Linked DNA regions of Ramlibacter pinisoli. The protein of the gene in region 2 interacts with the protein of the main gene of each other region in a pairwise test. Links are inferred from orthologs where the notes say so. Each region holds a gene or a part of one and is shown on either strand. Other genes may lie near its edges. The genes, in order: GON04_RS14680 and GON04_RS01890.

What was found.
Region 1: the proteins of GON04_RS01890 (region 2) and GON04_RS14680 interact in binary tests that used the Escherichia coli proteins (3 or more experiments, as listed by UniProt). The link is inferred for Ramlibacter pinisoli from one-to-one orthologs.

Annotation. Positions count from the first base shown.
Region 1 is NZ_WSEL01000009.1:29,221-34,955, forward strand. The notes cover bases 1,808-4,806. They hold GON04_RS14680 (ABC-F family ATP-binding cassette domain-containing protein), read right to left. Parts: upstream 4,275-4,806; coding sequence 2,340-4,274; downstream 1,808-2,339. Other genes in these bases: GON04_RS14670 (hypothetical protein), read right to left, coding at 1,808-2,105; GON04_RS14675 (hypothetical protein), read left to right, coding at 2,112-2,279; prmB (50S ribosomal protein L3 N(5)-glutamine methyltransferase), read right to left, coding at 4,271-4,806. In the rest of the region: GON04_RS14660 (2OG-Fe(II) oxygenase), read right to left, coding at 243-938; GON04_RS14665 (hypothetical protein), read left to right, coding at 1,188-1,616; more of GON04_RS14670, read right to left, coding at 1,590-1,807; more of prmB, read right to left, coding at 4,807-5,137; dapE (succinyl-diaminopimelate desuccinylase), read right to left, coding at 5,229-5,735. UniProt on the Escherichia coli protein: Genetic data indicate it may be involved in ribosome assembly or function.
Region 2 is NZ_WSEL01000003.1:144,971-151,166, forward strand. The notes cover bases 965-4,424. They hold GON04_RS01890 (2-oxoglutarate dehydrogenase E1 component), read right to left. Parts: upstream 4,036-4,424; coding sequence 1,165-4,035; downstream 965-1,164. Other genes in these bases: odhB (2-oxoglutarate dehydrogenase complex dihydrolipoyllysine-residue succinyltransferase), read right to left, coding at 965-1,073; GON04_RS01895 (propionate--CoA ligase), read right to left, coding at 4,214-4,424. Outside these bases: more of odhB, read right to left, coding at 1-964; more of GON04_RS01895, read right to left, coding at 4,425-6,106; GON04_RS01900 (isochorismatase family protein), read right to left, coding at 6,174-6,196. UniProt on the Escherichia coli protein: E1 component of the 2-oxoglutarate dehydrogenase (OGDH) complex which catalyzes the decarboxylation of 2-oxoglutarate, the first step in the conversion of 2-oxoglutarate to succinyl-CoA and CO(2).

The DNA.
Region 1 (5,735 bases), on a different replicon or contig from region 2:
CGCTCGGTGTCGTCGTTCACAACGTAGCTCCAACGTAGCTCCTGACAGCGTTCTGGGGCTACGCGTGGCACCCTGCTACGGCGTGCGTGCGTCTGTAGGCCTTGGGTTGATCGGGTCAAAAACCGCCGGGTAGCGGCTTTTAATCCGTTGGTCACAAGTTCGAATCTTGTACGTCCTACCACCGACTCGAAAAGGTCAGTCCGCATCCGCGGGCTGACCTTTTTTCCTTGTGGGGCCGCGAGTCAGCGGTACGGCTGTCCGGCCGCCCAGGCCACCAGCGAGCAGCGGGTGCCGCGCGTGACGGGCTGCACGCGGTGGCCCATGAACGAGGGGAAGAAGGTGGCCGAGCCCTGCGTGCGGCTCTGCTCCATGGGATGCAGGCCGACGAACTCCAGTGCGCCACCGTCGTAGTCGTCCGGCTGCGACAGCTGGATCGTCATCGACAGCTTGCGCAGGCTGGTCTGCTCGTGGCCGATGTCCATGTGCCAGTGGAAGTGCTGGCCGGGCCCGTACTCCGTGAACTGCAGCGCGTCGACCAGGCCCACGATGTCGAAGCCGTAGCTGCGGTTGATCTGCGTGAACAGGGCGCCGACCTTGTGGTACAGCCAGTGGTTCTCGGGCTGTGGCTCGATCCAGGCGATGTGGCTGACGCGGTAGCTGTCGGCTCCCAGCTCGACCCGCCCGTCCATCATCGGCAGGGCGCGGCCGGCGGCCACCACGGCCGCGCACTCCTCGGGCGTCAGCACGCCGGCCTGCCACTGCACGGCGGCCATGCTGGCGTTCTGGCTGGCCACTGTGGTCTGGCCGAACGGGCCCTGGCCCGTGCGCCACGCCAGCGAGCCCACGCCGGCCTCGTTGACGCGGATGTCCGACGGGAACCGGTACTGCAGGGGCACGGCATCGTGGCCGGCCAGCGACGCGGGGGGATAGCTCGACATGGTTGCGGATTTGCGACTGTTTCGGATGGGCTGAAGTGTCGCAGCAATCGTGGCTTCGGTAACCGGCGTGCCCCTGCGCCGCAACAGGCCATCGGACCGCCAACCTGCTGCCGAGCCAGCGCCGGCGCGGCTCGCGACCGAACAGGTCGTCGCGGCGAGCAGCCCGACCGTGTTTCCGAAGCTGAGCCGTTGTTACGCTGAGGCACATCGGCGGCCGGCGGCGTGGCTAGGATTCCTCCTGCCAACACCATGCTCTACGCCGCTCCCCTCCCCAGCTCGCCCCGGACCGCCGGCCGCTCGCCCAGGACAGAACAGGCCATCCAGGTCGTGCTGCGCCTGCTGCGCGAACAGCTGGGCATGGACGTGGTCCACGTGGGCCAGTTCAGCGAGGGCGAGCGCCGCTTCCGCGTGGTCGAGGCGCTGCAGCATGGCCCGGCCGCCGCGCTGGCCACCGCGTCCGGGCAACGCGGCACCGCCGCGGGTGAACTGCTGGAGGCGCCGATCACGCTGCCCGACGGCCGCGTGCACGGCACCCTGTGCTGCCACAGCCCCGGCGACGATCCGGCCCAGGCCGAGCGCCACCTGCGCCTGCTGCGCCACGGTGCCCGGCTGGCCGCCCGCCTGCTGGACCAGGAAGAGGTGCTGCGCGAGCTAGGGCGGCAGGTGCCCAGCCACTGAGGGCGGTGGCAGCAGCAGCCGCGCGTCCCGCACCACCCGCACGCAGTCCTTGATGTGCTCCTCGCCGAGGTAGCGCAGCGCGGCATACCCCACCACCGCGGCGGCCGCCTGGCCGGCAATCGGCACGTAGCGTGCCGCCCGCTTGGCGCTCAGGCGCATGCCGACCTTGCCGGCGACCTGCAGGACGAGGTCGCGAGTGACCAGCCGCCCGATGACGGCCGAGCCGACCACCGCCACCGCCTTCTGGACCTGCTGCCGTTCGTGCGCCGGCAGCCGTGCGAGCTGGTCCGGCGTGAGGCCGAAGCGGGCGTTGATCTCCGGCAGCAGGTTGGCCAGCAGCGCGGCATCGACGACGAAGTCGAGGCCGGGCAGCGGCACGGCGCTGGCCGCGGCGCCCACCAGGGCGCGCCGGTTCAGCAGGCGGCGGCAGGCCCGGACCCGCTCCAGCAGGGCGGGGTCGCCGGCGGCCAGCTGCAGGGCGGAAGGCATGGGCCGATGCTGGCGGCAGGCGCGGCGGTGCGCAAGGCCAAACCGCCCATCATGCTGTACGACCGTGACATGGATGACGTGGAGGTCGAGGTCGCCGAACTGCTGGTGGCCACGGCCGACGCCGCCGACGACCTGGTCGCGACCGGCGCGTCCCGCCGGTGCTGCGGCTGCTGAGGGAGCGGCTGAAGTGATGGAGGCCGAGGCGGGCACGACCGAGGCGCCGGCCCCCACGGCTCACTGAGCCGCGGCCTCGATCGCCTCGATCTCGCCCGACAGGGCCAGCCAGCGTTCCTCGTCGGCCTCCAAGGCGGCCGCCGCCTGCTTCAGCTGCCGGCCGGCCTCGGCGATCTCGGCGGGCGGCAGCGACGTGGCCAAACGTGCTTCCAGCGCCTGGGTCTCGGCCTGCCGCTGGGCCATGCGCGCTTCCAGCTCGGCCAGTTCGCGCTTGAGCGGACGTGTCCGCGCCGCCAGCTGCTGGCGCGCGGCCGCACCCTGGCGGCGCTGGTCCTGCGCCGGGGCGGCTGCAACCGGCGCCGCGGTCGGCGCCGGCGCGGCGGCGACGGCGCGAGCCGCCTCGCGCACCCGCTTGGCTTCGTCCAGCAGGTAGCGCTGGTAGTCGTCCAGGTCGCCGTCGAACGGACCGATGGCGCCGCGGCCCACCAGCCAGAACTCGTCGCACACGGCTCGCAGCAGCGCGCGGTCGTGGCTGACCAGCATCACCGTGCCCTCGAATTCGTTCAGCGCCACCGACAGCGCCTCGCGCGTGGCCAGGTCCAGGTGGTTGGTCGGCTCGTCCAGCAGCAGCAGGTTGGGGCGTTGCCAGACGATCATGGCCAGCACCAGGCGGGCCTTCTCGCCGCCGCTCATGGTGCCGACGGCCTGGGCGACCATGTCGCCGGAAAAATTGAAGCTGCCCAGGAAATTGCGCAGTTCCTGCTCGCGGCCGGCCGGGCCGACGTCGCGCGCCAGCCGCACCATGTGCTCCAGCGGGTTGCTCTGCGGCGACAGCACGTCCAGCTCCTGCTGCGCGAAGTAGCCGATGTGCAGTCCCTTGCCTTCGGTGATCGTGCCCTGCAGCGCCTCGATCTGGCGCGCGACGGTCTTGACCAGCGTCGACTTGCCTTGGCCGTTGGCGCCCAGGATGCCGATGCGCTGGCCGGCCATGACCGACCGGCTGACTCCGCGCAGGACGACCTTGTCCGGGTAGCCCAGGACCGCGTCGCTGATGGCCAGCATGGGGTTGGGCAGGTTGGCCGGCTCCTTGAACTCGAAGTTGAAGTCGGCCTCGGCCAGCACCGGCGCGATCTTCTCCATGCGCTCCAGCGCCTTGACCCGGCTCTGGGCCTGCTTGGCCTTGCTGGCCTTGGCCTTGAAGCGGTCGATGAACTTCTGCAGGTGGGCGATCTTTTCCTGCTGGCGGGCGAACGACGTCTGCTGCAGTTCGAGCTGCTGCGCGCGCGTGGTCTCGAACGCGCTGTAGTTTCCGCCGTAACGGGTGAGCTTCTGGTTCTCGATGTGCACGGTGACGCCGGTCACCGCATCGAGGAACTCGCGGTCGTGGCTGATCACGAGCATGGTGCCCGCATAGCGCTGCAGCCAGGCCTCCAGCCAGACCAGCGCGTCGAGGTCCAGGTGGTTGGTCGGCTCGTCCAGCAGCAGCAGGTCGGACGGGCACATCAGCGCACGGGCCAGTTGCAGCCGCATGCGCCAGCCGCCGGAGAAGCTGTTCACCGGCTTGTCGAGCTCCTGCACCTGGAAGCCCAGGCCCAGGATGAGCGCCTGTGCGCGTGGCACGGCATCGTGCTCGCCGGCATCGGCCAGGTCGGAGTAGGCGTGGGCGATCGCCATGCCGTCCTCGGCGGCCTCGGCGGCGGCGAGGGCCGCGCGCACTTCCATGAGGCGGGTGTCGCCGGCCAGCACGAAGGCGGTGGCGCCTTCCTCCGTTTCCGGCATGTGCTGGGCGACCTGCGACATGCGCCACTGCGGCGGGATCGAGAACTCGCCGGCGTCCTCGTGCAGGTTGCCGTCGAGCAGGGCGAACACGGTGGACTTGCCGGCGCCGTTGCGGCCGACCAGGCCGACCTTCTCGCCCGGGTTGAGCGTGATGGAGACGTTGTCGAGCAGCACCTTGGCGCCGCGGCGCAGGGTGAGGTTGCGAAGCGAGATCATGATGGGGCGAGGGCTTCGCGGGTGAGGAGCAGGACCTGGTCGGGGCCGGCGCTGGTGTCCAGCCACACGGCTTCCAGGTTCGGGAATGCGGCTTCGAAGTGGGCGCGCTCGTTGCCGATTTCCAGCACGAGCACGCCGTTCGTCGACAGGCGCGAGGGCAGGTCGGCCAGCAGGCGGCGCACGAAGTCCATGCCGTCGTCGCCGCCGGCCAGGGCCAGCGCCGGCTCGGCACGGTATTCGGCCGGGAGCTGCGCCATGCTGGCACTGTTGACGTAGGGCGGGTTGCACAGCACCAGGTCGTACGGGCCGGGCAGGGCGGCCATGCCGTCGGAGACGACGAGGCGCACGCGCGACTCGAGCTGGTGGCGCGCCACATTGCTCGCCGCGACGGCCAGCGCATCGGCGGAGATGTCGGAGGCGTCCACGGTTACGTCCGGATAGGCCATGGCCGCCAGCACGGCCAGGCTGCCATTGCCGGTGCACAGGTCCAGCACCCGGCGCGTGCGCTCCGACAGCCAGGGATCGATGCTGCCGTCGGCCAGCAGCTCGGCGATGAAGCTGCGCGGCACGATGGCGCGCTCGTCGACGTGGAACGGCACGCCCTGCAGCCAGGCCTCGCCGGTCAGGTAGGCGGCCGGCTTGCGGGTGGCAATGCGTTCGGCGATGAGTGCGTCGACGGCAGCAACCTGTGCGGGCTCCACCGGATCGGCCGCGTGCGCGTCCAGGTCATCCAGCGGCAGGCCGAGCTTCCACAGCACCAGCCAGGCGGCTTCGTCGAAGGCGTTGGTCGTGCCATGGCCGAAGGCGACGCCGGCTTCCGAGAGTCGGGCGGCGGACTGCTCGACGAGTTGGAGGAGGGTCATGGGGGAATACCTTGTCATGCCGGGCTCGACCCGGCATCCATCTCCGGAACCAGGCCGCACCCGGATCGTCGTGCGGGAGATGGATTGCGGGTCAGGCCCGCAATGACACTCCGTTCAGCGCTTCCAGCGTGCGCCGGTAGATGTTCTTCAGTGGCTCGATGTCGCCCACCAGCACATGCTCGTCGATCTTGTGGATGGTGGCGTTGACCGGGCCGAACTCCACCACCTGCGGGCAGATGCGGGAGATGAAGCGGCCGTCGCTGGTGCCGCCGGTTGTCGACAGTTCGGCCTCGACGCCGGTCTCGGCGCGGATCGCCTGGCGCACGGCATCGACCAGGTCGCCCGGCGTGGTGAGGAAGGGCAGCCCGCTGAGGTTCCACTCGACGGCATGGTCGAGTCCGTGCCGCTGCAGCACCTCGGCCACCGCGGCCTGCAGCCCCTCGGGCGTCCACTCGGTCGAGAAGCGGAAGTTGAAGTCGATGACGACCGTCCCCGGCACCACGTTGGTGGCGCCGGTGCCGCCGTGGATGTTGCTGATCTGGAAGCTGGTGGGCGGGAAGTAGGCGTTGCCGCGGTCCCACTCGCGCGCGGCCAGCTC
Region 2 (6,196 bases):
ATGGCCGACTGCGGCGGATTGATGATAGGGGTCGACAGCATCGAGCCGAACACGCCGCCGTTGGAGATGGAGAAGGTGCCGCCGGTCATCTCCTCGATGCCCAGCTTGCCGTCGCGCGCCTTGGCGCCGTACTCGGCGATCTTCTTCTCGATGTCCGCGAACGACTGCTGGTCGGCATTGCGCAGGATCGGCACCACCAGGCCGCGCGGCGAGCCCACGGCGATGCCGATGTCGAAGTAGCCGTGGTAGACGATGTCGTTGCCGTCGACGCTGGCGTTGAGAACCGGGTACTTCTTCAGCGCGTGCACGGCCGCCTTGACGAAGAAGGACATGAAGCCGAGCTTGACGCCGTGCTCCTTCTCGAACTTCTCCTGGAACTTCTTGCGCATCTCCATCACCGGGGCCATGTTGACCTCGTTGAAGGTGGTGAGGATGGCGTTGCTCGACTGCGACTGCAGCAGGCGCTCGGCCACCCGGGCACGCAGGCGGCTCATCGGCACGCGCTGCTCGGGGCGGCCGCCGAGGTCGGGCGCGACCGGCGCCGCCACCTGGGGCAGCGCGGGCGCGGGAGGACGGGCCGAGGGGACAGCCGCGGCGGGCTTGGCGCCACCGGCGACCGCCGACAGGACGTCGCCCTTGGTGATGCGGCCGTCGCGGCCGGTACCGGGCACGGAGCCGGCAGCCAGGCTGTTGTCGGCCATCAGCTTGGCCGCCGCGGGCATCGCCACGTCGGACTTGGAACCGCCGGTCGCCGGCGCGGCGGCCGGCTTGGCGGCGGCCGGGGCCGCCGTGGCGGCAGCAGCCGGTGCCGCCGCAGCAGCAGAGGCACGGCCCGCGCTGTCGATCTTCGCGATGACCTGATCGGCCGTCACGGTGCCGCCGTCGGCCACCACGATCTCGGACAGCACGCCGGCGCTGGGGGCCGGCACCTCGAGCACGACCTTGTCGGTCTCGATCTCGATCAGGATCTCGTCCTGCGCGACGGCCTCGCCGGCCTTCTTCTTCCACTGCAGCAGGGTCGCTTCCGCCACCGACTCCGACAGCTGGGGCACCTTCACGTCAACGATCGACATGTTCTTCTTCCGTTTTGCGTTAAGCGTCGGGCAGCGGGCGAGAACCAGCGACGGCGCACGCGCGCCATTGCCGATGCCCGCGCCGGACTGGTTACTTGGTGAGGACGAAACCCTTGAGCTTGCCGAACGCGCCGTCGACCAGCGCTTTCTGCTGCTCCTGGTGCAGGTGCGAGTAGCCCACGGCCGGGGACGCCGAGGCGGCCCGACCGGAGTAGCCGAGCTTCTGCCCCTCGACCAGGTTCTCGTGGATGTAGTGCTGCACGAAGAACCAGGCGCCCTGGTTCTGAGGCTCGTCCTGGCACCACACGACGTCGGTCGCATTCGGGTACTTGCGCAGCTCCGCCGCGAACGCCTTGTGCGGGAACGGATAGAGCTGCTCGACACGCAGGATCGCGGTGTCGTCGGCGCCCTTCTCCTCGCGCTTCTTGGCCAGGTCGTAGTAGACCTTGCCCGAGCACACGACCACGCGCTTGACCTTGTCGGCCTTGAGGTCCTTGTTCTCGGGGATGACGGTCTGGAAGCCGCCGCGGGTGAATTCGGACAGCGGCGAGGTGGCGTCCTTGTTCCGCAGCAGCGACTTGGGCGTCATGATCACCAGCGGCTTGCGCAGCTGGCGGATCATCTGCCGGCGCAGCACGTGGAAGATCTGGCTGGCGGTCGTCGGCTGCACCACCTGGATGTTGGTGTCGGCAGACAGCTGCATGAAGCGCTCCAGGCGGGCCGAGCTGTGCTCGGGGCCCTGGCCCTCGTAGCCGTGCGGCAGCATCAGGGTGATGCCGTTGACGCGGCCCCACTTCACCTCGCCGGAGGCGATGAACTGGTCGATGACGACCTGCGCGCCGTTGGCGAAATCGCCGAACTGGGCTTCCCAGATCACCAGCGTGTTCGGGTCGTTCGACGCATAGCCGTACTCGAAGCCGAGAACGGCCTCCTCGGACAGGATGGAGTCGATGCAGACGAACGGCGCCTGGTTCTCGGCCACGTTCTGCAGCGGGATGTAGGTGCCGATGTCCCAGCGCTCGCGGTTCTGGTCGTGCAGCACGGCGTGGCGATGCGTGAAGGTGCCACGGCCCACGTCCTCGCCGGACAGGCGCACCGGGTAGCCGCTGGCGACCAGCGACGCGAAGGCCATGTGCTCGCCCATGCCCCAGTCGACGTTGACGTCGCCGCGCCCCATGGCGGCGCGGTCCTCCAGGACCTTCTTGACCAGCGGGTGCACCGTGAAGTGCTCGGGCACCGTGGTGATGCGCTCGCCCAGGCGCTTCCACTCGGCCATCGGGATGGCGGTGTCGCCCGCGTCCGTCCACTTCTTGCCCAGGAAGGGCGTCCAGTCGACGGCGTACTTGCTCTTGAAGTTGGTCAGGACCGGGTCGACCGTGTGCCGGCCCGCGTCCATCGCGGAGCGGAAGGCCTTGACCATGTCGTCGCCCAGCGTGTCGCCCATGCCCTGGGCGGCCAGCTTGTCGGCGTACAGCCTGCGCGTGCCGGGGTGCTGGGCGATCTTCTTGTACATCAGCGGCTGGGTGAGCGACGGGGTGTCCTGCTCGTTGTGGCCCAGCTTCCGGAAGCACACGATGTCGACCACCACGTCCTTGGCGAACTCCATGCGGTACTCCAGCGCCAGCTGCGTGGCCAGCGCGACCGCCTCGGGGTCGTCACCGTTCACGTGCAGCACCGGCGCCTCGATCATCTTGACGACGTCGGTGCAGTACAGCGTCGAGCGCGTGTCGCGCGGATCGGAGGTGGTGAAGCCGATCTGGTTGTTGATGACGATGTGCACCGTGCCGCCCGTGTAGTAGCCACGAGTCTCGGCCAGCGCCAGCGTCTCCTGCACCACGCCTTGGCCGGCGATGGCGGCATCGCCGTGCACCAGCACCGGCAGCACCTGCTTGCCCTTGGGGTCGGCGCGGCGGTCCATGCGGGCGCGCACGGAGCCCTCGACCACCGGGTTGACGATCTCCAGGTGCGAAGGGTTGAAGGCCAGCGACAGGTGCACCGGGCCGCCGGGCGTGCTGACGTCCGAGCTGAAGCCCTGGTGGTACTTCACGTCGCCGGACGGCAGGTCTTCCTTGGCCGTGTGGTCGAACTCGGCGAACAGGTCCGCCGGCATCTTGCCCAGCGAGTTCACCAGCACGTTCAGGCGGCCGCGGTGGGCCATGCCGATCACGATCTCCTGCACGCCCTTGGCGCCGGCCTGCTGGATCAGCTCGTCCATCGAGGCGATGAAGCTCTCGCCGCCTTCGAGCGAGAAGCGCTTCTGGCCGACGTACTTGGTGTGCAGGAAGCGCTCGAGGCCCTCGGCGGCCGTCAGGCGGTCGAGGATGTGCTTCTTCTTCTCGGCGCTGAACTGGGGCTTGCTGCGGATGGATTCCAGCTTCTGCTGCCACCAGCGCTTGCGGCCCTGGTCGCTGATGTACATGTACTCGGCGCCGATGGTGCCGCAGTAGGTCTCGCGCAGCGCATTGGTCAGCTCGCGCAGGGACATGCTGTCCTTGCCGAAGAAGGTGTTGCTGATGTTGAACACCGTCTCCTGGTCGGCCGCGGTGAAGCCGTAGAAGGACGCCTCCAGCTCGGGGATGTTCTCGCGCTCGGTGCGCTTGAGCGGATCGACGTCGGCCCAGCGGCAACCGACGTTGCGGTAGGCGGCGATGAGCTGCTGGACGGCGGTGCGCTTGCGGGCCAGCTCGGAATCGGCGCCGCCGGCCACGACGACCTTGGTACCGCCCTGCTTGGCGCGCTCGGCGAAGGCGTTGATCACCGGCAGGTGCGGCACATCCTTGGCATGGCTGCCGTCGGCCGCGGGCACGTGCTGCAGGGCGTCGAAGTATTCGCGCCAGTTGTCGGGAACGCTGCCGGGGTTGGCGAGGTAGTTCTCGTACATCTCCTCGACGTAGGGCGCGTTGCCCCCGAACAGGTAGGAGTTGCCGAGATAGGCCGTGTAGACGGAGCTCTGATCGCTCATCTCGCTGACTTTCTGCTCCCCTGGAGGGAACTTCAGTTGGTTGAGGAAACCTTCCGCGACACGGCTGAACCGGATGGCGGATGCGACTGTGGGCTGGAAGGGGCCTGAGGTTGCGGCCGCGATTGTGCCATCGATCGCCCCCACTTCGGCAAAGGGGATTTGCCTGCGGCCGGCCGCGTCAGGCAGTGATCAGGTCGCGGATCTGCTGGAGGGCGGACGGATCCTCGATGGTGGTGAGGTCGCCCGGGTCGCGGCCCTCGCAGACGGCCTGGATGGCACGCCGCAGCAGTTTGCCGCTGCGAGTCTTGGGCAACAGCGTGACGAACCGGACGCGGGACGGGCGGGCCACCGCGCCGAGCTGCTGGTCGACGACCTTCAGGATGGCACCCTCCAGCTTCAGTGCGTCGGCCGGGTCGGCCACCGCGGCCGCGTCGCGCGGCACCACGAACGCCATGGCCACCTGGCCCTTGACCGGATCGGCCACCCCGACCACGGCGACCTCGGCCACGGCGGGATGGCTGGAGATGCTTTCCTCGATCTCGCGCGTGCCCAGCCGGTGGCCGGCCACGTTGATCACGTCGTCGGTGCGCCCCAGGATGTAGTAGTAACCATCTGCATCGCGGATGCCCCAGTCGAAGGTGCTGTAGACCATCTTGCCGGGAATGGACTTCCAGTAGGTCTGGACGTAGCGGGCATCGTCGCGCCACACCGTCTGCATGAAACCGGGCGGCGTGGGCCCTTCGATGACGACGACGCCCTTCTGGTCGGGCTCGGTGAGTTCTTCGCCGGTGGCCTCGTGGACGATGCGGACCTTGAACCCGTACATCGGCACGCCCGGGCTGCCGAACTTGCCGGGTTGCTTCTCCACCCCGTTCGCGATCGTGAGGATGGGCCAGCCGCTTTCGGTCTGCCAGTAGTTGTCGACGACCGGCACACCCAGCCCATCGGCGATCCAGCGCGCCGTGGGCTCGTCCAGCGGCTCGCCGGCCAGGAACAGCGCCCGCAGGCTCGACAGGTCGTACTTTTGCAGGAAGGCCGGGTCCTGCTTCTTGAGGACCCGCACCGCGGTGGGCGCGCTGAACATGACCGAGACCTTGTACTTCTCGACCAGGCTCCACCAGATGCCCGCGTCCGGCCGGATCGGCAGCCCCTCGTACAGGATGGTCGCCATGCCGGCGATCAGCGGCCCGTAGACGATGTAGCTGTGGCCCACCACCCAGCCGATGTCGCTGGTGCTGAAGTAGGTTTCGCCGGCCTGCGCGTCGAAGATGTGCCGCATGCTGGCCGCCAGCGCCACGGCATAGCCGCCGACGTCGCGCTGCACGCCCTTCGGGCGGCCGGTCGTGCCGCTGGTGTAGATGGTGTAGCTCACGTCGGTGGCGTCCATCCACTCGCACGCCACCGTGGTGTGCAGGTGCTTGTCGCGCAGCGGGGCCCAGTCATGGTCGCGGCCGGGCACCCGCTCCATCGGCGCCAGGCCACGGTCGGCCAGCAGCACGGCGCGCGGCTTGTGCGACGAGAGGCGGATGGCCTCGTCCAGCAGCGGCTTGTAGGCGGTGACCTTGCCGCCGCGCGAACCGGCGTCGGCGCTGACGATCACCAGCGGCCCGGCGTCCTCGATGCGGGACGCGAGCGAGACCGAGGCGAAGCCGCCGAACACCACCGAATGGATGGCACCGATGCGGGCGCACGCCAGCATCGCGAACACCGCCTCCGCGATCATCGGCATGTAGACCAGCACCCGGTCGCCGCGGCCCACACCCAGCTCGCGCAGCATGGCGGCGGTGCGCTGCACCTCGGCGTGCAGTTGCCGGAAGGTGTAGGTAGCCTCGGTGCCGGTTTCGCTGGACACCGCGATCAGCGCGGCCTGGTCGCCCCGTTGTGCCAGGTGCCGGTCGACGGCGTTGTGGCAGAGGTTGGTGGTGCCGCCGACGAACCAGCGCGTGAACGGTGGCCGGTCGTTGTCGCAGATGCGGACCGGCGGCGTCTTCCAGTCCACCAGGCGGGCCTGTTCGGCCCAGAACGCATCCGGCTCCTCGATGGAGCGGCGGTGGAAGTCGGCGTAACCCATGGTGTCTCCTCGTCTGGTGGCCGGGCCATTGTGGCCGCCGGCCTTGCCCGACGCTGACAGGCCGCCGCTACCGCACCAGGTCGAGCACGT